2 regions of the Peribacillus sp. YIM B13481 genome follow, and region 1 is predicted to be linked to the other one. Evidence: riboswitches for the same ligand, from Rfam matches in the RefSeq annotation. Region 1 holds a riboswitch; the other holds the start of a gene.
What was found. A riboswitch is a leader RNA that binds a small molecule or an ion and turns the genes downstream of it on or off. The one in region 1 is predicted to bind cyclic di-GMP.
Positions count from the first base shown of each region.

Region 2: another riboswitch for cyclic di-GMP. It lies ahead of ACFX4X_RS19130 (anti-repressor SinI family protein); the one in region 1 lies ahead of ACFX4X_RS00905 (anti-repressor SinI family protein).

Region 1 covers NZ_JBHZPE010000001.1:170,500-186,270, forward strand. The annotation lists gene ACFX4X_RS00860 (S41 family peptidase) at 1-1,016, opposite strand, end outside; gene ACFX4X_RS00865 (murein hydrolase activator EnvC family protein) at 1,156-2,553, opposite strand; gene ftsX (permease-like cell division protein FtsX) at 2,651-3,544, opposite strand; gene ftsE (cell division ATP-binding protein FtsE) at 3,534-4,220, opposite strand; gene cccB (cytochrome c551) at 4,513-4,851, opposite strand; partial or broken gene ACFX4X_RS00885 (YitT family protein) at 4,901-5,061, opposite strand; one part of gene prfB (peptide chain release factor 2) at 5,321-6,355, opposite strand; one part of gene prfB (peptide chain release factor 2) at 6,357-6,419, opposite strand; gene secA (preprotein translocase subunit SecA) at 6,590-9,103, opposite strand; gene ACFX4X_RS00900 (helix-turn-helix domain-containing protein) at 9,523-9,846, shown strand; gene ACFX4X_RS00905 (anti-repressor SinI family protein) at 9,990-10,130, opposite strand; cyclic di-GMP riboswitch class I at 10,162-10,244, opposite strand; gene hpf (ribosome hibernation-promoting factor, HPF/YfiA family) at 10,933-11,490, opposite strand; gene fliT (flagellar protein FliT) at 11,744-12,088, opposite strand; gene fliS (flagellar export chaperone FliS) at 12,088-12,489, opposite strand; gene ACFX4X_RS00925 (flagellar hook-associated protein 2) at 12,514-14,025, opposite strand; gene flaG (flagellar protein FlaG) at 14,040-14,402, opposite strand; gene ACFX4X_RS00935 (hypothetical protein) at 14,742-14,909, opposite strand; gene ACFX4X_RS00940 (flagellin N-terminal helical domain-containing protein) at 15,050-15,771, opposite strand, start outside.
Region 2 covers NZ_JBHZPE010000040.1:240-16,010, reverse strand. The annotation lists gene ACFX4X_RS19165 (hypothetical protein) at 1-85, opposite strand, end outside; gene tagU (polyisoprenyl-teichoic acid--peptidoglycan teichoic acid transferase TagU) at 240-1,169, shown strand; gene ACFX4X_RS19155 (hypothetical protein) at 1,634-2,092, opposite strand; gene ACFX4X_RS19150 (VanZ family protein) at 2,200-2,685, opposite strand; gene ACFX4X_RS19145 (YwzD family small protein) at 2,682-2,837, opposite strand; gene ACFX4X_RS19140 (hypothetical protein) at 3,113-3,247, opposite strand; gene purF (amidophosphoribosyltransferase) at 3,601-4,971, shown strand; gene ACFX4X_RS19130 (anti-repressor SinI family protein) at 5,380-5,508, opposite strand; cyclic di-GMP riboswitch class I at 5,527-5,608, opposite strand; gene ACFX4X_RS19125 (ABC transporter ATP-binding protein) at 6,046-7,845, opposite strand; gene ACFX4X_RS19120 (lasso peptide biosynthesis B2 protein) at 8,106-8,588, opposite strand; gene ACFX4X_RS19115 (lasso peptide biosynthesis PqqD family chaperone) at 8,620-8,925, opposite strand; gene ACFX4X_RS19110 (phosphoenolpyruvate carboxykinase (ATP)) at 8,919-9,857, opposite strand; gene ACFX4X_RS19105 (paeninodin family lasso peptide) at 9,957-10,082, opposite strand; gene ACFX4X_RS19100 (asparagine synthase-related protein) at 10,161-12,098, opposite strand; partial or broken gene ACFX4X_RS19095 (asparagine synthetase B) at 12,208-12,408, opposite strand; gene ACFX4X_RS19090 (nucleotidyltransferase domain-containing protein) at 13,719-14,966, opposite strand; partial or broken gene ACFX4X_RS19085 (transposase) at 15,546-15,771, opposite strand, start outside.

The sequences.
Region 1 (15,771 bases):
CCCATCGGTACAGCTTGCTGTACTGTGCCTTTCCCGAAGGTCTTCTCGCCGACCAATGGATAGCCTCCCGCCTCCTGCATGGCGCCAGCCAGGATTTCCGAGGCTGATGCGCTGCCCTTATCCGTCAAGACGGCAATGGGATAATCTTTCGCTTTCTTAAGGCTTGTAAAAAACGATTGGGTTTCTCCCGTTCTTTCTGCAATTTGCAAATAGGGCTTTTCTTTTGTGATGAACTCGCCAAGAATCGTTTCCACACTAGAAAGAAGGCCACCTGGATTGCCTCGTACATCTATGACCAAGCCTTCGATTCCCTTCTTTTCCAGCTCCTTCATCTGTTTTTTGAAATCAGTGGCAGTATTCTCCGAAAATGTAGTCAACTCGATGTAACCTATTTGTTCTCCGGCGACTTCCTTAATTGATGAAAATACGGTATCCAATGGAATCTCAGCACGCACCATATTGAATTCAAGTGGATTGGCAACCCCTGCCCGCTTTATTTCCATTTTTACGGGTGACCCTTTTTCGCCACGGATTTTCAGGCGTGTTTCATATAGATCTAAACTTTCTACACTTACACCATTCACCTTAAGGATTTGATCCTTCGGCTTTAGTCCAGCTTTTTCGGCAGGCGAGTCTTTGTAAGGAGATACAATTATGACCTTACCATCTTCCATTCCAATTTCAGTCCCTATCCCTTCAAAAGAGGAGTCCAAGGTTTCATTGAATTGCTTAGCGGTCTCCTTGTCCATATATACGGAATAAGGATCTTTCAACGCTGACAGCATGCCTTGGATGGCACCTTCCACCAGATTAGAACCGTCCACCTGTTCTACATACTGGCTTACGATCAAACCGTAAGCTTGTTCCACTTTTGCCCATTCCTTATCCTTCGGTATTGTTTGACTTTCTTCCTTTGCTTCATTCTTATCCGGGAAGCTTGTCCAATATATGCCCCCCACTGCTCCAATGGCTAGTGACATGATGATTGCTAGAGGAAGTACCCATTTTTTGACCATATTTATCCCCATTTCTGACCCTGATATGTATTTCACTATATGTGGGGATTGGAATGAATATGCTTGAAGAAAATGATACACCACAAAAAAACAGATTAGGAATTTATCCTAATCTGTTTTTCCGATGATATATTGGGTATTAAATATTTATATAGTTTAATGGATTAACAGCATTTGACTTGCTATAATTCCATGGCCCTTTATGTAACTCAAAGTGTAAATGCTGACCGGTTGAATGTCCTGTGCTACCCATGATGCCAATTTGTTGGCCTTTGGCAACAACAGAACCTTCACTTACTTGTCTAGATCTTAAATGTGCATACACAGTAGTCCATTGCTGACCGCCGATTGAATGGGTAACAAAGACGACGTTACCGTATGTACTTGATAAGTAAGAACGGCTTACGACTCCGTCGGCTGCTGCTACAACTGGAACCGTTCCGCTAGCAGCAATATCGATGCCGGCATGCTGTTTATTCCAACGTTCACCCATTCTTGATGATACATATCCTGCACTTGGTCTAGTGAAAGTACCCGATGATACAGCTGGCACTTGACTTACATTAGACGAAGAGAGTGAAGGTGAAGGTGAAGATGATGGTGATGAACTGTTGCTTTTTGCACTGGATTCTGAAGAAGTAGATTGTTTTTTAGATTCGGATGCTCGAGATGCTGCTTGTGCTGCCGCTTGTGCCGCTTCTTGCTCTGCACGTTTTTGCGCTTCGGCTGCCGCTTTTTTACGAGCTGCTTCCAATTCGGCAAGACGTTGATGCTCTAAGTTGATGGCTGACTTGATAGCTTTTTCTTGAGCAGCAAGATTCTCTTTTTCTTCCTCTAAGCCCATCTTCACATCTTCATGTTCTTTAGTTTGTTGCCTTAATTTCTTAACCAATGCATCCTTTTCTTGCTTCTGCTGCTTTTGTTGCATTTGAATTTCTAATAGTTCAGCTTTTGCCACTTGTAAACTGGCAAGCTTCGTTTCAACGGCATTTTGCTTTTCTTCCAGATCCTTTTTATCCAGCTCATGCTGTTTTAAAATATCCCTGTCGGCTTCAGCAATTGTCGCTACAGCTCCGACACGGTCAACTAAATCCCCAAAACTGGATGATCCGAATAATACTTCAAGATAGTTCACGTCCCCACCAGTCTCCTGGAAAGAAAGTGCCCTTTCCTTCAATACTTCATTACGTTTTGCGATCCGCTCTTTTAATACTTTAATCTCTTCTTTCAATGCCTCTATTTCTTTTTTCGTTTCTGTAATTTCAGCATTTTTAGCATCGATTTTTTTTGAGGACTCTGCAATTTTCGCTTCAATGGCCTCGATTTGTTCTTCTGCTGTCATTTGCTTATCCTGCAGGTTATCGATTTTCTTCTCCGTGTCGGAAATATTCGATTCAACGCCCGTACGTTTTTCCTGAATGGATTCTTTCTGTTTTTGCAGATCCGAAATCGACTCAGCATAAACCGAAGGTGCCGCTAAAATGCTTCCCAACCCAATCATGATGGAGGCATTCATGGCAATGATATTTTTTTTCACGTTTCATTTCCCCTTTCAATCCCGTTACATCCAGTGCCTTGTAACGTCTCTCTATCTGTATCTGGCTTCTTTAATATTCGAGTGTAAAGATGCTTTTTTATACTTTCAAGAACTTCCTAACGGACATCAAGCTGCCCCATATCCCGATAACGGCGCCAATTACAATGAGGATGGCCGAAACTTGATAAATAAATGGGTTTGCAGGTAGAAAATCTATGAATTTGAACGTAATCTGCGGTGCAGCATATTTATAAATATTGTAGTAGAGTGCAGCAATCAGACCGATTGGAATGATGGAACCGAGGATTCCCAACCATAGTCCTTCCAAGAAGAATGGCCAACGGATGAATGTATTCGTTGCTCCCACTAATCTCATGATCTCAATTTCTTTTCTTCTAGCTACAATGGTAATTTTAATCGTATTCGAAATCAGGAACATTGCAGTAAATAGTAATCCTACAATAAGAACGATCCCTATGTTTCTCGCGATATTCACGAATTTGAATAGTTTCTCGACGTAGCCTTGTCCATATTTAACACTTTGGATATAATCAAGACCTTCGATTTTCTTTGCCACCTTGATGACATCTTGCGGAGATTTCGTTTTGATGATATAAACGTCCCTTAATGGGTTGTCCTGTTCAAATGGTTTAAAAGCATCACCATTATCGCCTAAATCATCTATTAAATTCGTAAGCTCTTCATCTTTTGGAGAGAAGATGACTGATTCAATGCCCTTCATCTTCGTAATCTCCCTACCAATTTCTTTTATATCGTCATCATTCGCCGCATTATCAATATGTGCACGAACTTCGACATCTTTCTCCACATTTCCCGCGATATGATTTAAATTCATCATGAGCACTAAAAAGACGCCAACCAATGTTAGTGTGACCGTTACTGCACTGACTGAAGCAAACGTCATCCATCCATTACGGCCAATATTTTTAAAACTTTCACGGAAGTGACGGAGCAATGTTCTAAATTTCATATCCGTAATCACCTCGATGTTCATCGCGAACTATTTTTCCACTTTCAATGGCAATGACACGTCGTTTGATATTGTTGACGATGTCCCTATTATGAGTGGCCATGACAAGTGTAGTTCCGCGTTTATTAATTTCTTCAAATATGTTCATGATTTCCCACGATGTTTCAGGATCAAGATTCCCTGTAGGCTCGTCGGCTATGACTACCTTAGGATCATTGACGATCGAACGGGCTATCGCAACCCTTTGCTGTTCCCCACCAGATAACTCGGAAGGCAGCATCCTTGCTTTATGTTTAATGCCAACCAGATCAAGAACTTCCATGACTCTCTTTTTGATTTCTTCTGGTTCCTTTTCGATAACTTCCATGGCAAATGCTACATTTTCATAAGCAGTGAATGTTTGAAGGAGTTTAAAATCTTGGAATACCATACCGATATTACGGCGGAATAGAGGAACTTTCGAATTGCGGATACTTGGCAGGCTAATGCCATTGACCAAGATATTACCGCTTGTCGGCTTTTCTTCCCTATACATCATTTTGATGAAGGTCGATTTTCCGGCACCACTGGGACCTACTACATAAACGAACTCGCCTGGCTTTATTTTCACATTGATACCATTAATGGCAATTACGCCATTTGGATATGTCTTTTTCACATCTATCATTTCTATCATTCTAAAACCACCTAATTTGCTTGTATTATCACTATGTATCTACAGCTTTTTCGACAATTTTCACTGAAATCTGACAGGAATCTCTCTTACTTGAGCACAGAAACATTATAACATCAAATTTTGTCAAATTAAGCATAAAAAATATTACAGTTTCATTTCAGTTAGACATATATCAACATCTATGTAATATTCCTAGGATTTGATTGCTTGATAAGGGATTAAATGTGGTTATTCGAGGATTTTAAAGGAGATTAAATGAAACGTCCTGCTAAGCAGAACGTTTCATTGATCATTACTTATGTTCGGCAAGCCATTCCGCGACCATACTCGCTTCCTTGCCTTGGATTATAGCTTTTGGCATTGCACCTTGGCCATTCGCAATGACCTTTTCGATGTCCGCTTTTGATAGCCTCGAGCCGACCTTCGTTAAATTCGGTCCCACACCGCCTTCGAGATTCACTGCATGACAGCTTGAACATTTGTTTTCGTAAATTTTCGCGGCATCACCAGCACCTGCCGTTGTCGTTTCGCTATTTTTAGCAGGCTCTTTATCTGCAGCATCATCATTTCCACCGCATGCTGCCAAGGCCAAAGAAGTACCCAGAACTAAGGCTAACCATTTCATTTTCATTGAATTTACCCCCTCTGATTTATACCAGTACAAGAACATTATACCAATTTTATTCCAGTTTAAAACCCTCCCCAAGTACCTCCGATGCGTCGATTACAATTACAAACGCTTTAGGGTCAACTTGTTTCACCATTTGTTTCAATTTGGTGAATTCCGACTGGTCTATTACGCACATCAATATATAGGACGAGTATTATCCATATAGCCGCCATATCCCTATACACCCCGGTCATGGCAATTATGGCCGAACCAACAATCACCCATCAATACTCCATTAACTTTTGTATTAAAGGATGCTTCGCCCGGTTTCTTTTCCTCTATATATAGTATTGGCCGAACGAAGCAGAACATCCCTTTTCATATCCTGTTAATGTCAGCCAGAGGACGTGTTTAATAGGTCATTCAAGGATCTTTCATGCATAAGAAACCATAAAAAAGCCGGACCGCGAAATGGTCCGACTTGCATATCTTATAATTTTGAACGTAAGTACGCATCAATGAACATATCAATATCCCCATCCATGACAGCTCCCAAGTTTCCGGTCTCCGCACTAGTACGGTGATCCTTAACCATGGAATACGGGTGGAAAACATAAGAACGAATTTGGCTTCCCCAGCCAATTTCCTTTTGCTCACCGCGGATTTCATCCAAATCCGCTTGTTGCTGTTCGATTTCACGTTGATACAATTTGGCTTTCAGCATATTCATGGCTTGGGCCTTGTTTTTGATTTGCGATCTCTCGTTTTGACACGTTACCACAGTATTGGTAGGTAAATGGGTGATCCGGACTGCCGAGTCAGTTGTATTGATATGCTGACCACCTGCACCACTTGCCCGGTACGTGTCGACTTTCAAATCTTCCGTGCGTATTTCTATATTGATCGTCTCATCGAATTCCGGCATGACTTCACACGAAACGAATGAAGTATGGCGCCGTCCCGATGAATCGAAAGGAGAAATACGGACTAGACGGTGCACGCCCTTTTCCGCTTTCAAATAGCCATAGGCGTTATGGCCTTTGAAAAGTAAAGTGACACTCTTGATTCCAGCTTCATCACCTGGAAGGTAATCAAGGGTTTCCACTTTAAAGCCTCTTTTTTCACCCCATCTTGTATACATACGAAGTAGCATTGAACCCCAATCCTGGGACTCCGTTCCGCCTGCACCTGGATGAAGTTCAAGAATGGCATTTTTCGAATCATATTCTTCACTTAGTAAAAGTTGAAGTTCAAAGTCATTCATCTTTTGTGAAAGAATCGTGATTTCTTCTTCCAGCTCAGCCAAAAGTTCTTCATCATTCTCTTCTTTCACTAGTTCATATGTCAAATCCAGATTTTCATATGATTCATTAAGGTCGGACAATTGATTCACTTGTTCTTTCAAAGCATTCGTTTCATTGATGACAGTCTGTGCTTTTTGCTGATCATTCCAAAAATCAGGATGTGTCATCTCATTTTCAAGCTGTGCGATTCGTGCCTCTTTTTCATCTAAGTCAAAGAGACCCCCTAAAGTCCGTTAATCGTTGCGCTGTCCGTTCGAGTTCATTTCTAATTTCTGCCAATTCCATTTCTCTTCACCTCATTAAGTATGTTAAAAAAAATCCCTGTAGAGGGATTCGCTTCATTACAAATTAACCTCTTCAAACTATATGCAAATATATTGCTTTATGCAAACTAAACATGAAAAGAGGCGGCAAGCGTTAAACTTTACCGTCTCATAATCATTATACACCTAACTTTAGCCTAAATTACCATGGCAATTCTTATATTTTTTACCGCTGCCGCATGGACATAACGCATTCCGGCCAACGTCTTCCTTTTTACGGGCAGGGGCCTTTTTCACTTTTCCCCCGTCTTCTTCCTTCGGGTTGACCGCTTGTCCTTTTATGACTTCCTTCCGCTCTAAATTGTTGCGGATTTCAGCCTTCATGATATATTTAGCGACTTCATCTTCCATAGAAGCAATCATGGCTTCAAACATTGCGAAACCTTCAGATTGATATTCACGTAACGGATCGATCTGGCCATAAGCACGAAGGTGGATCCCTTGGCGCAATTGCTCCATTGCATCAATATGGTCCATCCACTTACTATCGACTGCACGAAGAACGATTACTTTTTCGAACTCACGCATTTGTTCTTCGGATAGCTCTTCTTCTTTTTGGTCATAGCCTTCTTTCACTTTTGCTAAAATGAATTCAACCAATTCCAATTCATCTTTTCCATCTAAATCATTTACAGTGATTGAGCCTTCATTGAATAGGTTACCATTCAGGTAATCGACTAGACCTTGTAAATTCCAGCCTTCCTCATCGCCCATTGGTGCAAATGCGGCAACATTGCGCTGGATGGATGCAGTAATCATCTTTTCGACGATTTCACGTAGGTTCTCACTTTCCATTACATCGAAACGCTGCTTATAAATAATTTCCCGTTGTTGACGGAGAACATCATCATATTGCAGTAACTGCTTACGTGAATCGAAGTTATTGCCTTCGACCCGTTTCTGTGCGGATTCAACGGCCCTGGTCACCATTTTACTTTGAATTGGCTGGGAATCATCCATACCAAGACGTGCCATCATGCTTTTCATGTTATCCGAACCGAAGCGGCGCATCAATTCATCTTCCATTGATAAATAGAATTGAGTGACCCCTGGGTCTCCTTGACGGCCGGAACGACCACGCAACTGGTTATCTATACGCCTGCTCTCATGGCGCTCCGTACCGATGACAGCAAGTCCACCAAGCTCCTTGACACCTTCACCAAGCTTGATATCCGTACCACGTCCTGCCATGTTGGTAGCGATCGTGACTGAGCCTTGATTACCTGCATTCGCAATGATTTCCGCTTCACGTTCATGGTTCTTTGCATTCAAAACATCGTGAGGGATCCCTTTTTTAGATAAATAGGCAGAAATGACTTCAGATGTTTCGATGGCAACCGTACCGACAAGCACAGGCTGACCCTTTGTATAACGTTCGGCGATGTCTTCCACAACAGCCTTGAATTTTCCATCAGTTGACGCGTATATAAGATCTGCCCGGTCATCCCTAACGATATTCCTGTTTGTCGGGATCGCGATGACATTCATATTATAGATATTGCGGAATTCCTCTTCTTCCGTTTTGGCTGTACCAGTCATACCGGAAAGTTTTTCGTACATCCTGAAATAGTTCTGGAACGTAATCGTCGCAAGAGTCATGCTTTCATTTTGAATCTCAAGGCCTTCTTTCGCTTCAATCGCCTGGTGGAGACCTTCACTGTAACGGCGGCCCTTCATCAAACGGCCAGTGAATTGGTCAACGATGACAATCTCACCTTCCTGGACCACATAATCCACATCCAAATGCATGGAAACATGCGCCTTCAACGCCTGATTAATATGATGATTCAAAGTAACGTGACTAATATCGAACAAATTATCGATGTTAAACGCTTTTTCAGCTCGGTTCATCCCATCTTCGGTCAGCTGAACACCTTTTGTCTTTTCATCATACGTGTAATCCGTATCTTTTTGTAAAGTTCTCACAAACGCATTGGCTTGAATATAAAGCTGGGCCGATTTTTGTGCGGAACCGGAAATGATCAAAGGCGTTCTCGCCTCATCGATCAAAATCGAATCGACTTCATCAATGACAGCAAAGTGCAATGGCCGCTGTACCATTTGTTCTTTATATAACACCATATTGTCACGTAGGTAATCAAAACCTAGCTCATTATTCGTGCTATACGTAATGTCAGCATTGTACGCCTCTTGTTTTTCTTCTTTAGAATGACTGTTCAAATTCAATCCGACGGTCAAGCCAAGGAAATCATACAATATACCCATCTCAGTAGCATCACGGTGTGCCAGATATTCGTTGACAGTAACGACATGTACACCTTTACCAGTAAGCGCGTTTAAATAAACCGGCATGGTGGAGGTTAATGTTTTACCTTCCCCTGTTTTCATCTCGGAGATATTTCCATCATGAAGCGATGCCCCACCCATGATTTGAACACGGTAAGGATATAAGCCCAGAGCACGCTTTGCCCCTTCACGCGCAACCGCAAAAGCCTCAACTAGCAGATCATCCACTGTTTCCCCGTTTTGATAACGCTCTTTAAACTCTCCCGTTTTGGCACGCAGCTGTTCATCCGATAACGCAGCCGTCTTATCAGCCAGCGCTTCGACCTGATCAGCGATTTTTTCCAAACGCTTTATTTCCCGCTTATTCGGATCAAAAACTTTATTTAATATATTAAGCATTCAATAACGCTCCTCTATTATGGTAATGATCGTTCAATAACAAAATTCATATAAGTAAGAAGAAACACACCTTCTATTATTACAATCCACGCTTAATTTTACCACTTCTACCCTAGAGGTACAACTTCATGTCACTTACCTGGTATAGACCTGAATTCAATTATTACGAAAAACAATGGATAAATGAAGAGTAAAACTGTTAAAATAAAAGGAAGTATAAAAAATATATTGCAAACTCCCCACTATTCCAAATGCAACTGAGAACTATCCATAACCTTCCATCACTAATCTGTGTCCTTCTCTAGCGATAGCATGTCAAGGTAATCCAACCTTACAGGCTCCATGCTTTGAATGATTTAATGTGGGCTACTCAAACTTATAAGCAGAAGATAAATAGAACATGTTTCGAGGTGGTATTGATGATTGGTAAACGTGTAAAAAAACTGCGAGAAGAAAAGAAAATGTCCATGACTGAACTCGCCGATAAAGCGGGGGTGGCAAAGTCTTACTTAAGTTCGCTCGAGCGAAACTTACAAACGAATCCTTCTATTCAATTTCTTGAAAAAATCTCCGCCGTGCTTAACATTCCTGTTGATGCCCTTCTTTACGATGCACCAAATAAGGAAAACTTGGACACTGACTGGATGAAAATCGTTGAGGAGGCTATGAATTCGGGTGTATCAAAACAACAATTCAGGGAATTCATCGAGTTTAATAAATGGAGAAAAGATAAAGAAGAATAGTAGTTTAATAATCTACCTACATAATCCGGAAGAATACAGCTTGAATGAACTAGACTTGCTAGAATCTCATGGAAGAACAACCCTATAAACAGCTAATGAATTGAACCACTGTTTATAGGGATGTTCTCGCTCCTTTTCAGTACTCAACTTCCATCGTTCTCCTCTAATGTAACCTCAAGGCTTTCCCGTTCAAAAAAAGCACTAATTTCCTCTTTTTTGAAACCCAAGCTCCTTGCTTCTGAAATCAACTTTACCCATTCTTGATCTATTTCCAAATTAGCCACCTCTTCTACCTCCTAAAATACTCTTTGTATTTCAGGCAGACCAGCCATCGTAGTCGCTAAACCTTAGACCTGTGCCTTTGCGCCCTAATTTCAATAAGTTTGCCTTTGTCGTGTTACTATTACCAAATCATTACTTTTAATCATATTATAACGGATACACACTCCATATATTGCTATTTTATGTCGGTAATCTATCTAAAAGCAAACCTTTTATCCGACAAAATATTACAATATTAGGAATTTTTAATATTAATTCAATCATTATCAAAGTCCTATTCATATTCGCTTTTTTTAAAATGGGGGATACTGCCTTCATTAACCATTCGATGGGGCGTATTAATTCTCTCTTTGGGCGCAACCAATTTTTTGCACAGTTAAGTCCTCACCGCAGATCGGGCAAAGCCACTTTCCATATTCGGCACTGCTAAAGGAAGCCCTATGGTATTTATGGCAATTGTTTCGATATAAAAAACGCCCCCTCTGCACCTTGAGCAAATGTTTTTTTATAAGAAACTACTCGTTCTCTTTAAAGAATTAACAACTTGAGTATAGTACAAAAGTTGTAGGTGTTTGAATAGGTAAAAATAAACGTCTATCTCGTTAAAGAACAAGAATTGTTCGTTAATTACAGTCATTTTTTATACCTTTTGATTATATCCATCTAACTTTAGTAAAATAGTAATGAAATAATCAACAGCAAACATATGGACTCATCGGCTATTAATGTAATGGGAAACTACCAAAATGTATAAAAAAAGCACAACCCAGAGGCTGGGTTGTGCTTTTGATTTTAGAATTATAGTTAACTAGGTTCAATTAATCCATAGCGTCCATCTTTTCGGCGGTACACTACGTTTGTTGTATTAGTATCCGCATTCGTGTAAACGAAGAAACTGTGACCAAGCATATTCATTTGTAAAATGGCTTCTTCACTGTCCATCGGCTTCAAATCAAAGCGCTTATTGCGGACCACTTCAATATCATTATCGTCTTCGAATTCATCCACCACTTCGTCAACATCCGTATTGAAAGCGAATGTATCGGGTGTCGTCGATAGATTGTTCCGGAACTTACGATTGACCTTCGTTTTATGTTTACGAATTTGGCGTTCAAGCTTATCATTGATCAAGTCAATGGCAGCATACATATCCGCATTTTCCTCTTCAGCGCGAAGAACCAAATTCTGCATGGGAATCGTCACTTCGACCTTAGATGTATTATTGTTCACTTTTAAATTCACTAACACATTTGCATCTGGTGTATTGTTAAAATATCGTTCTAACTTGCCAATTTTCTTTTCGACGTATTCTCGAATTGCTGGAGTTACCTCAATGTTTTCACCGCGTACGTTGTAATTCATAAAGTGAGTCCTCCTTAAATTAAGACTATACAGTTAGATTCTACAATACCCCTCCGGTTCCCTTTAGAAACACATCATGAAATATGTCGAAATTATGAAGCAATTGTCGGAAGGTTTTGGAAAGGGTTGATGTCTGCCCTAGCTTCATTATAACAAATGCCTAGCAATAAAGAAAAAATTAAGCCCGCATTATTTACAGAAAATTTAAAAATATTTAACATAAAAACCGTTTGGAATCCAAACGGCTGGGTAATCAATTTCTTTTATCGTAGAACATGCCATCGATTGATAGACTTTCATAGGGGTTCGTGTATTTATTAGATGATTTTTTCTTCTTATTTATTTCCTGGATGTCCCGCTTTATCTCCAGCTTTTGGAGATAAAGCATGCGATCGACCTGTTCGTTAAGTAACATTGTTGCACGGCCAAGTTGTTGCTCTTCACCAGTAAAAGGCGGTTTGATTTGAGAAAGAAGTTCATCCCGCTGGTCAATCAGCTGTGTGAACCTTTCTATTTTATCTTCACGTTCTGCAATCGTCCGATCTTCCAAAACGGCAAGTAATTCAACAGTCAAATCATGAAAGGTTTGAATGATCATTACACTTGACCGCTTTGTGTAAACTGTTTTTTCCGGTTCATCTGAATAACTTCCTTCCAGGTATTACGGAAGTCAGTAACGAGTCCCTCGACCTCTTCCAAGGCTGCAACATCATTTTTCATATTCGCCTCTATCAGACGTCGGTTCATGAAATCATACAGACTCATCATTTCCTTGGACACTTCGACATCCATATTCAGCGTCACCATCAATTCATGGACAATGTTTTGCGCCTTTATGATGTTGGTATTTTTCGCTTCGATATTTCCTTCTTCAATTGCTTTTTTCCCAAGCATGATGAACTTTATGCAGCCATTATAGAGCATTAATGTAAGCTCTCCCGGGGATGCTGTATTGACTGAACTTTGTTGATATGATTGATATGGATTATTTATCGCCATATTTATCTTCCTTTCCGACTTGCCTTAACTAAAATAAGAGGCTAACGATGAACTTTGGCTGTTTGCCTTTTGAATCGCTTTTTCCATGGCCGTGAACTGATTGTAATAGCGCGATTCCAATTTCGTTAACTTTGCTTCAAATGTTGATATCCTCTTATCCAACCCATCAACCAATTTTCCAATTGTAAAATTGTTATTAACATATCCGGCCTTTCCGGCCTTTTCAGTAATCACTTTCATGGATGATTCTATATCACCCCGTAACCGACGCGCGAGGCCTTTATCGCTTTTCTCCGTTCCATTGGCCATGAACATATCATAAATCGCATTGGGATCTTCACTAATGGCTGCCCGGAGCTTGTCCTCATCAATCGTTAATTTACCGCCCTCCAAATAATTCTTGGTCGTAGTGATACCCAAACTGCTGAGATTGTTTTTTCCTGTGATTCCATCCACCGAGGTGTATAGGGACGTTCTCATCGTAGTTAGGAGACTTTTTAGTGTTGAGTCACTTTTTAACGTTCCGCTCTTCGCTTTCTCATCCCACATCTTCACTTCATCTTCTGTCATTGCCTTCTTTTGCTCAGTAGTAAGCGGGGTAAAGGAGCGATATTTCGCTTCACCTGTTTTATCCTGAACCTTTTTAATGATTTCATTGTATTTATTCACAAACTGAGTGATTGTATCCAAGATGGAATCCACATCAGCCGTTGATGAGAATGTGATGGTATCCGTCGTTTTCTGCTTAACCGTTATTTCCACTCCATTGATTTGAAACGTATTCGAAGGCCGGGAAATGTCCAGTCCATTATAAGTAATCGATGCATTTTCCCCTTTTGCGCCGACAGCCCCTTCATTATTACTGCTCATTTTTAACACAGCAAAAAAATCTCCGCTACCCCCTAATTCAATTTCAGGGCGATCATTTACATCACCGGTATTTTTAGCAGTGATGGAAAACTTCTGGGAGGTTTCGTCAAAAAATAGAGTCACTCCCGAGTTAGCATTAATTTTATTAATAACACTCTCTAGCGTATCGTTTTCATTAAGAGTAAGCGTATACGGTTTGTCCATTGTTACTCCATCTTTTACTTCCGTATCAAAACCGCCATCTTTATTGATAGCCAGTATCGTAATATCTTGAGGAGTCGTGATACCCAATTCCGATAGTTTCTTTTTGGAATCAGTAACTGCTGATTTATCTGTACTGGTCATGGTTGCTGCTTTGGCAAGCCCATTCACCTTGATATTTCCAGTAAAATCACTGGTCGAGCTCACATTTCTCACCGATACTGCATCTGGATTTGATACCGATATTTTCTTTTTAATAAAGGAAGACTGCTTCCCAACCCCATCACCAATGAGTCTATCCAATTCTGATAAAGATGTATTTATCGAGCGGTAATCATCCCGCTGCCACTCGGAATACTGCTTTTTCTGTGTTAATTTATCCAAAGGCACCCGTTCCGCCTGCATCATACTCTTAACTAATTCATCAATGTCCATTCCACTCGCAAAACCACTGATTCTTACCACAATCAATCACCCGCCTATATTTTTTCATCCACCATAATCCCGACAAACTCTGTCATTGCCGCATAGAAATCCAGTAACTTCTTAGGAGGGATCTCCCTGATCGTCTCATCCGTAACGTCATCCACAACCTTGACATAATACTCATTCAGCTCCTCATGATACTCAAAATGGATGGCCGTTTGTGTTGGATCCAGGAAGGTGTTCAAACTTTCCACTACTTCATTCACCTTTTCTTTAGCAGGCTCATTATTAGATTCCACACATTGTTCTGAATAGGCAAACGTATTCATTTCACGTTGATAATATGAACTAATTCCGTCTGAGATTGCTGTTCTAAGCTGTGAGGAAAGAATATTCGTGGACAAACTCTCCAGCATCTAAATAGCCCCCAATTTGATCTGTTTACTTTTTATATCGGTAATTAAGGTTTTATTTTTAGTCACTCATAGATTTTGGTTGCACCTGCAAATACTCATTAATGATCCTTTGCTATAAAAGAGATTCTACTAAAAAAACTCCAGAAAAATATTTGGGGTCTAGTTGATTTCCACTCCAGGCACTCGCTTTCCGCGGGCGGTCCGGGAGACTCCTGCGGGGTCTCCCTTGGACACGTATCTCCCGCAGGAGTCTCGTACCTTCCGTTCCAATCAACTTTGTTCTAATATTTAGATAGAAAGCCCTTTACCTACAATCTTGTTTAGGACTTCCCTTTTTATTCAAATAATCAGCGAACATACTAAAAATTGATATATCCCATCCAGCTTGTGATTGATAGCTGTGTTCACAGTCATTTCACCATACACATTACTGACATCTTCAGCTGTGTATTTTGCAGTGCCATCATACTCTATTAGGATTTTAGCCATAAGGTTCCTTGGTGACATGAACGAATGGTCCCTTCCTTTTTAAGTGGCAGTAATCTCTTTTTTTCTACATCACAGTGTTCCTTACACCCTTCAATCAGTACAAATAAAAGAGCCTGACACAAAGTGTCAGACCCTTTATTGTTAAGCTAACTATTCAATTAACGAAGTAACTGAAGAACGCCTTGCGGTTGCTGGTTAGCTTGAGCCAACATTGCTTGTGATGCTTGCGCCAAGATAGAGTTTTTAGTTTGCTCCATCATTGTTTTTGCCATATCTGTATCACGTATACGTGATTCAGCAGCAGTCAGGTTTTCAGAAGAAGTACCTAAATTGTTGATAGTGTGCTCTAAACGGTTTTGGTTTGCACCTAGTTTAGAACGCTCTGCTGATACTGTATTAATTGCGTCATTAATTTTTGTAATTGCTGCAGCAGCACTAGCATGGGTTCCTACATTTAATGCTTGTTCAGTTGTTTCGTTATTAGTTCCGTCTGTTACTGCTAATCCTGCATTATCTGCTCCTTTAGTAGATATACCTAAAGCTTCTGCACTCATATTTCCAATATCAAGAGTCAAACTTTGTTTTTCATTAGCCCCAATTTGGAATTTAAGGCTCTTATCCGGGTCAGCAGGAACTGCGTCGACCTTTTCTGCACCCTTAGTAACTTCTGTTACAGTTCCAACGCCGTTACCAGTCAAGGCAACAGAAGATTCTTTGTCAGCTTTTTGAGTTAAAGTGATTTTTCCTGTTCCAGCATCAACAGCTACAGAATAGTTATCTTTAAGTGCGGCATTACCTTCGATGGCAGCTTTTAATGTATCTGCATCACTGAATTTACCTGTAGCTGGATCCTCATCCCCGGCAGCTACAACTGTGAATG
Region 2 (15,771 bases), on a different contig from region 1:
AGCCAACCTGTGCAACCAATAGCCAGAGAAGTGTGGATTTCCCGATCAGCCACTCCTTTATCATTAAACCTTTAAACGAATTCAACGTCCCAACCCCTTCATTATTGTCCTAGTTACATAGTACACAGTTACACTGATCTATGTCAAAAGTATTATAAAATAACAAAATATACTATTCTTTTATAGTGAATTTAAATATAATAGATGAAGTGGTTACAATAAGAGGAAGGAAGTAAAATATGAGACATGAAAAAAAGACGAAAAAGAAACGGACATGGCTGAAGGTAGTCGGTATAATTGTCCTACTTTTCATATTAGCAGGGGGAGCGTTAGCCTACTCCATGTGGAATGCTCTAACTAAAACCGTTGAATCAATGCATACACCCATAGACCGTAACACGGATAAACGAACAAAAGACCTAGCACTATCGGATCAGGAGCCCTTCTCGATGCTCATGCTCGGTGTCGATGAACGTGATGGCGACAAAGGTCGTTCAGATACAATGATCGTCTTGACGGTCAATCCACAAAAGAAGTCAGTCAAAATGCTAAGCATTCCGCGTGATACACGGACCGAGATCGTCGGTCATGGTACACAGGATAAAATCAACCATGCGTTTGCCTTCGGCGGCGCAAAGATGTCCATGGATACTGTTGAGAACTTCCTCGATATCCCGATCGACTATTATATGAAGATCAATATGGAAGGATTTAAGGATATCGTTGACGCAGTCGGCGGCGTGACTGTTCAAAACGATTTGGACTTCACCTCCGATGGCATTCATTTTGCGAAAGGTTCGCATACTCTTAATGGGAAAGAAGCCTTAGCCTATTCACGAATGAGGCATGATGATCCGAATGGTGATTTTGGTCGTCAGTCCAGACAACGTTCCATCATTGAGGCTGTCATCAGGGAGGGTGCGAGCGTTTCCTCTCTGACGAAATACAATGATGTCTTCGACGCACTGGGCAATAATATCCAGACGAATTTGACGTTTGATGACATGATGGACATCCAAAAGAACTACAGGGACGCTAGCAAAAGCATTACCCAATCATCCATAAATGGCAAAGGAACGAAAATCGACGGAATCTACTACTATATTGTGTCGGATGAGGAAAAAGAAAAGGTTCAATCCGAATTAAAAGAACAATTATCCATCAAATAAGAAAAAATGAAAAAGCTGTCCGGGCCTGCAACCCGACAGCTTTTTCATTTTCACCGTCCAATAATCTGACAAAAAACGAACACCAATTGTAGAGATTTGTTGGAATTTTTGTTGTTTATTAGGCATGAAAAAACGGTATAATCTAGTAGGAGCTGATACTTACATTTCCCCTTGCCCCTTTCATCACTTGACACTATTATTCTTTGGACCCGGAATTCCATCAACCATCATTCATCAACCATAATAAATAATCCTAAACAAAAGGAGTGGATTTAATTGAAAATCAAAGCAGGCAGCTGGGCTATGCTAAGCACACAGGACAAAATGTTTATTCTGAAAGCCATCAGTGATCGCTCAAGAATGAAATATGTTTCATGATAAGTAGACCTATTGGAATCATTATACGAGAGCATCGCCTCTCCCTTTTCACTAAAACGAACTTGTGCCTGAAAAAGGAGAGGAATCTATTCAAACTGATAATTCCATAACAAACGCCATTCGCCTTTTTCTTTAACGACGTAGCAATCCTGTTCCAATGTAAACACCCCAAAACGAGAATTGAAGACCTGTGTAACTGGAATTTTAAAGGCCGTTTTATGCACCCTTCCATCCTTATCCAGACTCCAGTTCTTCACTTTCTTAACTTGGCCTACATCATACTGAAAGGTCTCCACATCCATATGCTGTAAAAACACATGAGAGCGATTTTGCACATAAGCTGCCCGATTCGGAAACCGCAGCTTCATTTCAGAACTTAACAAATCCCAGGACTTCCCGAACTCCGCTTCGCTTTCATACTCATAAAAATCTTCCACCACGCTTTTTGAACCGCTCGGCCAAAGAAAAATGATCCAAGCCCCTGCAGCCAATGCCAGGAGAATAATCGCCAATGCTCCCAGTGGAATCTTATTTTGTCTTCTCACTCATCAATCACCCTCACAGGTTATCTTTCATTTATATATATAGGGGAAAACGATAAAAAAGAAGCATGTTGTTAGACATGCCCCTTAAGTTTATGTGAAATGATCTCTCAGATTCTAGGACTTCTCCAACGATAAAAGAAAAGAAAAAAGAAAATTCCCAGCAAACCGCCAAACGTGTCCAGCATGACATCCTGCCACAAGGGAGTTCGGCCACCCGTTAGTTTTTGATGCAGCTCGTCAGCACTCGCATAAAAAAGGATGCATAAAAAAGCGCCTGGAAACGAAAGAACAGGATTCTTCACAAAACGGCGCCAAACACCATATGTCAATAATCCAAACACAAAAAAGATAAAAAGATGGGCACCCTTCCGAAGGAAAAACTCCAGAAAACCATTCACCCCTGCTGTTTGGGCACTCACTTCAACGCCACCATACATGAATGAAATGCCGCTTAATCTATCATACCAATACGGCGTATTGAACTGCGCTAATAAAGGGGAAATGCTTTGCTCCTCATACGTTTGCGAGGAAAAAAAGAAGATGACCATCGCCCATAAAACGAGCAAACCCGGGACGTAGTATCTACGGATCATATACTATCAGGTTCTTCCATGATCCCGCTTAATTTTTCCTTAATCTCGTCCACAAGTTCATTTACAGTAACATCCTGCCCAGACTCTCCCTTGGCAAAAGTGTCTTTTAAAATATCAAAAAAATCCATTTGAATGTTCCACTCCAATATCATTGAGCCACCACTTCATACTGTTGTCCTAATCCTTTTTTTCAAAAATAAGGAATATAGCTCTTTTTATTTGATAATCACATATAAAGTGGTGATTGGCAAGCGGAATTAATCTACAAAAGGGTAAAATCTGAATTTTTAAAGAAATGATCACAAAAAGTTCATAACTGACGGAATATTAAAATCAGCAGTTGAATACATGCAGTTCATTTGGTGTAAGATCCAAATGAAAAAAAACAAAAAAAGGGGCGATTCCTCAGCCCCTTCGATACCCGCTATTATTGCCCCATTAAATAAGTCATCAATGAAATCAATACGAAAGTAATGGAAATATAAGCCCCGATAAAAATTTTCTTGCTTCTCTGTTTCTTTTCATAAACTTCCTCGAACGTAATGAATTTGTTTTTTGTCATCAAATAATCTCCTTTTATTTTGATGGCAGCTATCTGACATCGCCTTCCGCGAAGTCCCTTCGCTTGATCTCTATAGTTATATCGGCATACAACCAAAAACATTTAGGTATTATTAACTATATAGTTTATCATACAAAGTACCTTAATTAAAATATTCCATTCTACCAACAAGTCTTTTATTCCTAGGTATTCATTCTTAATGCAAAGCAATTATCCCTACCTGTTCATAGAACTGTTTTTTGGGCTGCAATTTGTTCAAACCATATCCATTTACCGATTAGTAAATAAAAAGGATAGAAAATCACCCTTTGCAAAAAATAACAAAAATGATATCAACGAGAGGAAGAGAAAAAATGAATTCAGAAATGCAGGAGAAATGCGGGGTATTTGGGGTGTTTAATCACCCCAAAGCAGCCGAATTAACTTATTACGGACTTCATTCACTTCAACACCGTGGTCAGGAGAGTGCAGGAATTGTGGCTAGTGATGGAAAATCATTCAGGAGTCACAGGGGCATGGGATTAGTAACCCAAGTATTTTCACGGGACATCCTTGATGGACTAAGCGGAAATATGGCCATTGGCCATGTACGATATTCAACTTCTGGTGAAAGTTTACTGCAAAACGCACAACCCCTCGTTTTTAAATATAGCGAGGGGGACTTGGCTGTTGCTCATAATGGCAACCTCGTAAATGCAAGGATAGAACGGGATGTGTTACAACAGCAGGGAAGCATCTTTCAAACAACAACCGATACTGAAATAATTGCTCACTTAATAGCTCGTTCAAGTAAAAAGCATTTCGCCCAAGCCGCACCTGATATGCTTAAACGTATCGACGGTTCATTTGCCTTGATTATAATGACTGAAAAACAAATACTAATCGCCTTGGATCGTCATGGGTTACGTCCGCTTAGCCTTGGGAAAATTGGCGAATCAATCATCGCCTCCTCAGAAACATGCGCTTTAAATGCGGTTGATGCTAAGTTCTGGCGGGAAGTTGAACCGGGTGAATGGCTTCTTATAGATGAAAATGGAATTCAAACTGGAAGATTTGCGGAAAAAGGAAAGGTTTCCCTTTGCTCCTTTGAATTTGTCTATTTTGCCCGTCCAGATAGCGTCATTCAAGGAAGAAGTGTCTTAGCAATCCGAAAGGAATTAGGTCAAATTCTGGCAAAAGAACATCCGACACAGGCTGATGTCGTCGTTGCAGTTCCCGAATCAAGCGTCCCTGCCGCCATTGGTTTCTCCCAACAATCAGGAATTCCATATGAAATGGGGATTATTAAAAACCCTTATGCTGGTCGTTCATTCATTGAGCCCACGCAAGAATTGCGCGACTTAGCTGTTCGACTGAAATTAAGCGCTGTGCAAGAAATTTTGGAAGGAAAAAGGGTGGTATTAGTCGATGATTCGATTGTTAGGGGAACGACAAGCAAGCGCATTGTCCAATTGATTCGGCAAGCAGGTGCCAAGGAAGTCCATGTAAGAATTAGTTCACCTATGGTTAGAAACCCTTGTTTTTATGGAGTGGATATGCCAACTAAGGAAGAACTATTTGCCAACAAACACGAACACGAACGAGCGATGGGACAGGTTATCGGGGCAGATTCATTAGCCTTTTTAAGCACCGAAGGGTTATTAGAGGCAGTAGATGTAGATCTTGGAGAAACTAGCAGTCGCTGTATAGCCTGTTTTAGTGGGGCTTACCCAACTGATATTTGAAGGATATGGCAGGCATCACACAAACACAACTGTCTTTGTGTGATGCCTAAAACTCCATTTTCCTAATATTAAACCCGCGCTATATTTCCCCTCCTGACAGTCGAACTCCTCGATCACCAATGAGTGTATCTTTTTATTCCGAGTCTTTAATTTCTTATCTTATAAAGTTCAATATAATTTTTATCCAACCGAAAAATGACAACCATAAGGGCAGACTGAATAAGGTTCCCCATATGATTCCCATCATAATATTTGCAGGTCCATCCATAATAAAAATCCCTCTCATTTAAGTTGCATTTTATTATTGTGTCCATGATTCATTGTTCAGGATACCCTTTCATGTGTTTTTTGGTAAAAAAGTCCATAAAAAAAAGACTGAATATCAGTCTTCCCTAAAGTAAATATTTATTAACCCATAATGAACTTTTTATCTCTATTACCTAAGATGAACTCCCGCACATCTTCAATGGATAATCCTAAGTCTTTAGCCTCTAAAATTAAATAAACCCATTCTTCTAATTCATTTTTTGCTTTCATGACAAATCCCGCCCCATTTGTGGTAACACAGCCGTCTTAGCATAGCCTTAGACCTGTAATTTTGCGTCCCTACTTTTCAATAGGTTTGCTTTTCTCAAGAATATATTCTTTCATTTTTAATAAATCTATTGAAAAAAACTTTTTGATTGTCTGTTTCGATGGCGCTCAACCATCATGTCCTCAAAAAAATTCCCCTACTATAATACTATATTACTGTTAATTATACTTAAAAACGTAACAATTGCTCATAATATTATTCGTTTTTTTATGTCATTTTTCCACATTATTCTTCAAAAAGTGACATTGCAATATATAAACTCAGGTAAAATGTGCTTACTTTAAAACACTTTTATAAAAACAATAGAGATATATTCCTATAATTAACTTATATTTCCTATACCGGAATAATATTTCGAATCAATTGGCTTTACTAGTAATAAAATGATTCAGTTTTAATTAATTTTCCCTAAGAAAAAAAGCCAGCATTACAAACCATAATATGGCTGTAACCTGACTGTTTATTATATATTTTAGAGTTTACACACTTGATTCCATTTGGATCCCTAATAAATTGCTAAACATCCCTCTTTTTTCACTCGCTAATTGGTTATATTCACCGACCTGAATAATTTCTCCCTGATCCATGACCAACACTTGATCGGCATTGCGAATCGTCGATAATCGATGAGCTATTACAATGATGGTCATTTTCCCTTTTAATCTTTCAATAGCGGATTGAATCTTTGCTTCGTTCTCGGTATCCAGTGCACTTGTTGCTTCATCCAAAACAAGGATGGCTGGTTTGCGCAGAATCGCTCTGGCCAGTACTAGACGCTGCCTTTCTCCTCCTGACAGGCGGACACCTCGATCACCTATGAGAGTATCCAAGCCTTGAGGAAGCTTTCTGACAAAATCCGCGGCTGCAGCAAATTCCAAAGACTCCCATATGGATTCATCACTTGCATCAGGGTCAATGATCAGCAAATTTTCCCTTATTGTTGCATTAAAGAGAAATGGATCCTGTGGAATATAACTTATGGACCTCCGCAACGATAATAAGCGGTCATTTGTAAGGGGATTATCATCTATTCTGACTTCACCCTTATTAGGTTGATTTAACCCCATTAAAATATCTATTAAGGTGCTTTTTCCGGCACCCGATCGCCCTACAATAGCCGTCATCCGGTTAGAGGGAATGTGTACGTTTATATTTTTAAGGGCATACGTACTCTCACTTTGATCATAACTAAAATACACATTACGACAATCTAACCCTCGTTTAATTTCAATAGGCTTGATATTTTTATAATCGGATTCATATAACTCTCTCGCAACTCTACATTCGTTTTGTAAATCCGACAATGCTTTAAAAGATGGAAGCGTAGATCCTATTTGCTCTAAATTAGATTGAATGCTAGTGAACCTTGGCCATAACCTTGAGAAAATAACCATGATCAGCATTAATTGTGCTGGCTGGGCCATGAACATCTTTATCGAAAAAAACACAAAAATGGCAATTAAAAGTGAAGATACGATTTTGAAGATCATTTGGGAAGTTGTATTTAACGTCGTTAACTTGATTCTGTTTTTTTCCATTCTTTCACTTAAAGAAAGAAACCAATTCAAATGAGATTCCTCTAGTGAATTACTTTTGATATCTTTCATTCCGTTAAGGTGATCTGTCATACCCGCTAAATATGTTTGTGTTAACTGAAAGGTTTCCTTTCCTATAGACTGAGACTTTTTCACAAATTTCCGGGACGAAAAAATAAGGATCAACCCAAAGGCTATTATAAAGCTCGTCATTGGAACAGATAAATAAAATGCTATACCGATTTGAATGAAAGTAAAAATAATAGAAGATAAAAACTGTAAGACTAAATTAATACCCGCACTCACTTTGAAGGTTTCATTTGTCATGATGTTGATGATATCAGATTTCCTCTTTTTCAGGTAAAATCCCCAATTTACTTGCAGCAGACTGCCATACGCCTCATCCCTTAACTGCCTGACAAAACCCTGTTGGATTTTCACTCCTAAGATTGTTTGATTCCGCTTAAAAATACTTTGTCCAACCATTAATAACACGTAAACTCCCAATATCAATAAAAGACTAATCGTTTCAGGAATTCCTAAGAATAATTCATTAACCCAACTTAAAAAAGGAACTTCCACTGTACTAATATCTAAAATACCGGTCATTCCAATCAACGGGATTAATAAGAAAATTCCTACACCCTCTAATAAACCTATTAAAATCATACAAATAAGATTGATATAAAGAATTTTCCCTGAATAATCATGTATCCGCTTGATAAAATGCAAGAGATGCTTCAAAACCATATCCTCCTATCACAGAGCTTGTTTCTTTGTTATCCCGAATGTCTACAATGCATATTGCTTTATTGCTTAATTACGACATTTGAAGGAAAGGTATTGGGGCACATTATAGGTTAATAAGAACTTCTACGTAATGGATAAAATAGAATCCGAGTGGGGGTTGGTGATTCGTAGAATTTATATACTCTCTATTATAAATCCGTTTCCGGAGAAAATCGTGTTAAACGTCCCCCCTCTTAAAATAGGTATCGAGGACGTTAACTAGATTCTTGTTCTTTCAGCTTTTCAATACTGTTCTCTTTAGCGAATTTAGAAACGACCGTGAACCTATCCATCACTTCAGCACCAGTTATATAAAAAGGACCGCTACGTAACCAAGCATGTGCAATGAGTTCTCCATTCTCATCTTTAGCTGTACCTAAATAAAGAGTACTATCTATATTTCTTTTCTCCAGCATTCTCATACCAGCAATTGCCATTACAAGGCATTGGCTTTCCCAAAAAGTATAGCGACTCATAATATGAATAGCTCGCGATATACTGGCTAAAACCTCTTTATTCGATGAATTGGAGGTATATGATGTCTCTTTCATTTGTTCACCTAGTGAAGGAGCAACTTTTGAAAATGGAATACTCTTAAGATAACGGGCTCTACCTAAATGTAAAAAGGCCTCAATAAGCAGCAGCTTTGTTTTAAAGTTCAATCGAAGAAAATTCCGCGCTTTCTTTGTGATATTCATTGTTTCCTCCTAGAGCTAGTAATTCATGATACTAGGAATTAATGCTATCTTCTATTTTAACTAGGCCTTGCTCTAACAATTGATTTATAAAGTCCGTGACTTGTTCCTCACACTCGGTTTGAGCTACATCATATTGAGACTGTAAGGTTGTTACTAACTCACGAATCGTAATGGGCTCCTTCATTAGATCCCATATCTCACCACCTAATGTTCCTAAATTATAATACTTTCCTTTGTGAACACTTAACATCACTTTTTCTCCGTCCATGTCACTTGCGATGTTACCCTCCCTTTGTACAATTGCTTTTTCTAAAGAAATTTGTTGTGTTTTCAAAATAAAGAATCCTCCTCGTTTATATTTTCTAATATTTGAGATACAAGATTATTGACTGTAAATCCTGTGTTAGGCCGATGCAATTGATACATATGGATTTTATTTAAAATATTTACCGACTCCATAAAATGCCACTCCATTAAGCCTAATCGTGGGACTAGAAAATTACGATATGTATGACAGAATAAAGTTCGGAAACGTTCTAGTTGATTTATTTTTTGTAGTGTAACTTCTCCATGCTCTGTTTTTACTAATTCAAATACAGTGCTTAATGGTAAAGGTTCATTTGAAAAACTAGACGTAACTGGTACAGCAAACTTTGTTTCCCTTTCAAATAAAGGCTGGTAACCTTTCTTTTCTATTCCAAAAGCTTGTAAACTTTCTTGCCATAGTTTTTGTTGTGGATATGAGGGAGTTATAAAGGGTTTATTGTCTTTTGATAGAGAAACAGGGATAACATCATCACTTAAAAGTTGAAATCCTTCTTTTAAAAAAGCGGCAGCAAGTGTTGATTTTCCAGCTCCTGAATCACCAACGAACGCATATGCCTTCCCATTGATATTTACTGCACTTCCATGTAAAGGTATCACTTTTTTCTGAAGTAAGATAATCCCCATACATGTTCCAAGAATATATAGTCGAATATGATCCTCATCAGAATTTGATATAGGTGAAACGGTAATTTTCTTTCCTTCTTGAATCTTAAATATGGCAATGCCGGGAACTTGAAACATAACCATATGATCCTCAACAACATATTTTTGTTTTGGCAAAAGAACTTGCTTCTCCCAAAGCTCTGATAAATCCCCGTATTCAATTTCCACATCGGTCATGTCCTTGGAAATTCCGAGTCTGGGTACTTCAGGAAGGAGTATATCACTAAAAAGGTTCAATCCGAAAGCTCTATAACCTAAATTTTGTACAATCTCTACCATCTCTTTCACTCCATATACTAGAAAAATTAATCAAAGCCCTTATACCTTAAAAATTGTATAAGGGCAGTTATTACTAGGGGAAAACAATCAAATCTTTAATTAACTATGGTGAACCATTTCATCTGGATCATTCTGCACACCATCAGGGATGGTTATACCAGGACCTCCCATAGTCATGTTAATGTTAAGTACTTCTAATTTTGGAGTTTGCCATTCTTTTTTCATTTTTGTCACCTCCCTTCAATGAGGTTATTTAATAGGCTCTGTTAAACTATATGGTTGATTCTATTTTTTCAACCATCATCATAAACATAGCTTTTTAAGAAAACGATAAACAATTAAACCTCTCATTAAAATTCTAAATTCAGAATCAAAGGCAACATTAGGCTGGGGTTCTGTGCGAAACTTGTTAAGTGCCTTCTTAATTGCTCCCATATTCAAAAAATTAGCTATAAACGGATCCTGACTAAGCTGTTCCACCTCACCAATAAATACATTCCAGTTTGGGAGCATTCTAGCAATGGTATCTGCACCCTGAACTCCCCGAGTTTTCTGGTTTAATCTAATGTCATCAGGCAAATACCCTTTTGTGGATCGTCTAATGAGTGATCGATCTACACCATTCTGCACAAATTGTTCAAAAGGAAGGGATAAACAAAATTGAATAACTCGTAAATCATTCGTAGGGTCATGTCCCTGTAATGAATACTGCAAGGATAATTTAGTTCCACTTGTTCCCGTTGTATTCCACATATTCAGATAACCAAAGTGATTTTTCCTAATATCATTAATATTTGTAGGATTAACGCCCATTATATTGATTCCTTGTTCCTCTAGTTTTGAAAAAACTTTAGTTCTCCGAGCAAAATCATCATTAATTAATAGTGGCGAATCATCTTGATTATTTGCTTTGGTATTAGGATGAAAAGGATAAGCCTTTTTTCCAATCACTTTCATTACTCTCGATCTTTTTACTCCCATATTTTTGCTATAAGAATTTACTTCATGATATAGGCGGATCCATCTCATTTTTCTTAATAATAAGGCATAGTAATCAAAAGTCGGTCCCCAAGAAATTGAAAAATTTCCCCTTGCACCGTTTAACAATACTCCTATTCCAAGCTTGTTAGCCTCTTCATATATCCCCTTCACCCAGACGGAATTTTCAAAAAACTTATAGGGCATTTCCATTATTTCTAGCCAATCATCTACTACTGATAATGAGCTTTGGCCTTCAAACTTTAAATACTTAGCATTGATATTTCCAACATGATTAACTGTAGATTTAATAAGTGGCCTCTCATCTGCTAATCGTTGTTTTGGGGTCCAATCATCAAATTCATCAATAGGGATAGAGCTAAAGGTATATAATTTTTTGTCTTGGTTTAGGAGAGTATTTGCAGCAAAGCTGACAACAGACCCTGAATCCAATCCACCACTTAAATTAGCTCCCACTTTACGATGTGTCCGTAATCTCGAAGTCACTGCTTTTTGAAAAACTTCCCTAAAAGCCTCTTCATAATCGGAATTTGATTTCAAGTGCAATTTATCACTATCTCCTACCGTACAATATCTCGAAATCATTACTTTATTATCTACTATTGATATAGTATGAGCGGGCGGTACTTGTTCAATTTTATTATAGGCGGTTAAAAAGGGATCTACCGTATCATTCATCCCTGGAATTGCTAAAAACTCCGCTAACCACTGCTCATTCAGTTTTTTTTCGATATATGGTAATTTAAGAAGAGGTTCAATAGTTGTACAAAAAGCAAATTTCTCATGGCTTTTGTGATAATATAGCGTTCTACTCCCTGCGAAATCTCTTGCCCCAAATAACTTTCTTTTTTTCTGATCCCAAATCATAAATGCAAAGTCACCGATTAAATGCTTAGGAGTTTCTTCACCCCATTTTAGATAACTTAGTAGAATGACTTGACTATCCGATAGGTTATTTCTATCTACTTTTTTAATACATAGTTTATCAAACAATTCCTCTCTATTATCAATGATTGCATCGGCTGTTATCGCCATTTGTCTTTCATAATCATAAAAAGGTAACTGTTCATTTACCGACTCATTTGTAAGCCACTGAGCATGACATCCAAGAAAAGTATGATCATCATGCCATATCTTGATACAATCAGCAGGAAATTTTTCTAAAGACTTCATTAAAATCTCTCCATACTGGAGATTTATCGGTTCTTCATTTAAGTGATATAATCCGGCGATTGCGCTCATTCTTTTCACCTGCTATTTTAGTTTTACCATTAATACAGTGACTATTGTTTTGACATACTTTGTTTAATCTAATTTTTAAATTAATCATTAAATATTGGAAAAATTTGCATTCGTAATTATTAAATGGGAGCTGTTCGCCCATAGATTCAGGAGTAATCCATTTAGCGTGACACCCAAGAAAAATCTTTTCTGAATGCCAGGTTTGAATAGAGTCGGCCGGATATTTCTTTAAAGCAGCCATTAAAATATGACAATGCTGGAAATTTACCGGCTCTTCATTTATCTGACAAATACCAATGATAGCGCTTATGTTTTCCTCCTGCTTATATTGTTATGTATATAAAATTTATAGAGTAGTATTATATTCTTCTCATTCTAGATTTCTATTAAATTAAAGTAGTAGTATTACAAGTTAAAAGTACCCAATGTTTTTTTGGATACCCACTGAGTTACAAGTCCTATATTATTTAAAACATATTACTTTATCTTTCTTCGATGGTGATTAAAAACCTTTATGAAAATACTACTATCATCTGATTTAAAAAACTTAACCCCAACTAATTTTAAGGGTGTCCATATTTCTCTCATGTGAAATAAAGGCATTAAAATTCATCCTTTCTTCATAAACCCTGTTAACATAATAATGAATAATATTAATATCTTCCTTTAATAGAAAATTTATTTTTGATAATAGACTTCAATTTTCAAATCACGATAAAAAAACCTAATAATCCATATATCAACAAGCGTTGCTTTTTTATGTATTAAATGGTTTTGTGTTTATATATCTCCTGACTAGCGTCCTTTTCATAAGAAACAAACCGGTCAATCTAACTGTTTCTACGAACAATTTGTTCTTTATAACGAATTACATAAGCTAAATTTACCATCTATTTATGCCTATGTCAATAACTTTTTATCTGCATATAAATATCTAAAAAGCCACTTTTTATCTTCACAGATTCAGTAGGATTATAATCACCTCGATTTTAAGAGACTTGTAATTCTTCAGTATTCTACAACCTTTTGTTCAAGATTAAATGCTATTTACATTCTCTTGATAGACAAATTTCCTTCTTAAGTAATTTTATGTACTTATAAATCTCATTACATATTATTCATCTTTTTTCCTTACTCCTTAATGTTTCAGAAAACAAATAATCCATCACTTGAGGAGATAATTTCGACATCGTAAATACAATACATTAACCACAATCCGGTAAAATTATCTTCAGAATAAAATAAGTTATATAATGGAAAACAAAAATATCTATACTGTTTATACTAATATAGCAACAAGTGCTCAACCTGTGGAATTAAGTCCATAATTTGGACACAAAAAGTTAAGTCTTAAGCTCTAATTATATTTGGTTTCCAACTACCTATAAGGCTTGATACCCAAAGCTGAATTTGGAAATTACCGTATGTACCAAATTGCAGTATATTTATTTATTATTTTCTATAAATATTCAAAAACAACTTTTCGCTCGATACGATTTTCTTCTTTTAAATGGATACTATAAATCTTTTGAAAAAAAAGCACCCATCTTTTTTCCTACAGATGGGTACTACTGATTTAAAATATTTTTTATGATGTATACTTTTTAATTTATTCAATATTTATGTATGTTTAACTAATTTTCTCCACATCCATAAAAAGGGCCTTAATGGAAAATATAAAAAGTGCAGGTAATTTGGCAATACTAATGTTTCAACATCCGCAGATTTCGGATAAAATAAATTCAAAATATAAAAAAACCTTTGAAGTTGTGATTTAGATGCAAATAGATAACGATTAATGAAGAAACTTTTTTGCAAATTTGACTTTAATGATAATAGATTTCGCTTAAAATATTTAGGTGATTCATCTTCGGATAAGGCTGAGTATACTGGTGTCATTTCCCTTATGTAATATAATGCGTTTTGCGCCAATTTTCTTGAACGCTTACCTTCTGTTAATATTTTATTCTCTTCGTTAATTGGAGTATTTAATAGCTGTGAAGTTAAAATAAGAGCCTGCCCTTCTAAAAGAGATGCTTGTTTTCCCAAATGGTACTGTTCGTAATTCCCCTTTATTGCATTTTCTTTTTCTAAATTAATCCTTTTTCTAATAATTTGGTCAATATCCGACAACCAACGTAGACGAAACCAACCATGACGAGCACCATGAGCTATAAGATATAAATACAAATCCATTTTCCCCAGAAAGTAAATAGGATAATTTGTTAGGCTACTAATTCTTTTTCGCTCCCACAAATCATTAAAGCTTGGTTCTATAGTAGGACGTGGATGTAGTCCCCAATGTATTTCAATATTTATCTTTTTTTGGGGATGGATGTATGTTTCATGGTGATTCCTCCATTTCCATATTTCAAAAGGTGCAAGCTTTACTTTCTCATAACCCAAATTCAAAAGAAGTTCTGTAGCTCTTTCCAAATCGGTTATAGGAATCAAAATATCTAAATCTTTGGAAGTTCTAAGTGAAATATCTCCGTACAGATCGGCTGCAACTACCGGACCTTTTAAAAAAAGCATACGAATTTGATTTTCGTTAAAAATTTTACTTATTTTTTCCATTTCACCACTTAAATGTAACATTTGAAACGTATTTTTTTTATATTCAAGATACAAAGATTTAATTACTTCTGAAGGTACCAAATTTTCATCTATCTTTTTTAACTTCGAGTATATTAATGGGTACACCCTATGGTGAATTGCTAAATCGAGGAATTTCTCCCAATCGATGTTTATAAGCAATTCGTTATTGATTAACCGTAAGCAATCCTCATTTTCCATTTTTAATATTTCTAATAAAAAGCTAAATTCTTTTGGTAGTGTTCTCAAATCCAACTTAAAATTGTTATCCATTATCTTCTCCCTGAAAAGATTTATTACTGATTAATTATCTCCAAATTTAGGCAGTTAAAAATAATCCATTTGAAAATAAGACCAAAAAGTTATAACATAATTCTTAAGTCCTATACTTATACTAATACTAGCATGATAATAGATGCAGTCAATAAATATTTACAAAATTTTATAAAAAATGGAACATTCACAAAACCAATTCGTTAAGTAAAAACAATTTAACTCTTTCTCAAGCATTGTCATGTTTAAAATATGATAAGGAGTGAATTGGAATTAGTATAGTTTCATGTGCACATTTTAGTTAAGTCCTTACAATTATTATAGATTGCCGAAACTGGATTGTTGATGAAATCACAGATAATGGAATTCAAAACTTTCTTATAAGAGGGGACATTCAGTCCGGCGTTCACCCTAGATTGATTATTTATTAAAAAAGTAGGATTACAATACACCTCTATTAAGGGGTATTGTACATTTTCTCAAGATGCAAAAAGACAAGATTTAATCTAATGGGAACAAGTACAAACGAGAATGTTCATTTTGGATTTGACTCAATATTTTGGACACAAAAAAGTTATCTTAGGCTGTATTCCTAATCCGATCTTCAATGGCATGTGGGGTTGGATAGCCCAAGCTACTGTGAATTCTTTTTCACCACCCTTCAATAATTGGAACATTGCTAATTTAGCTGTTTGATAGTCTAGATATTGTACGTAGTTGACTTCTTCCTTTTTTAAAAGGGCATGAAGGATTCTATACAGGCATTATCGTACGGGAAACCTTTCTGACTAAAGGATTGCTTAAT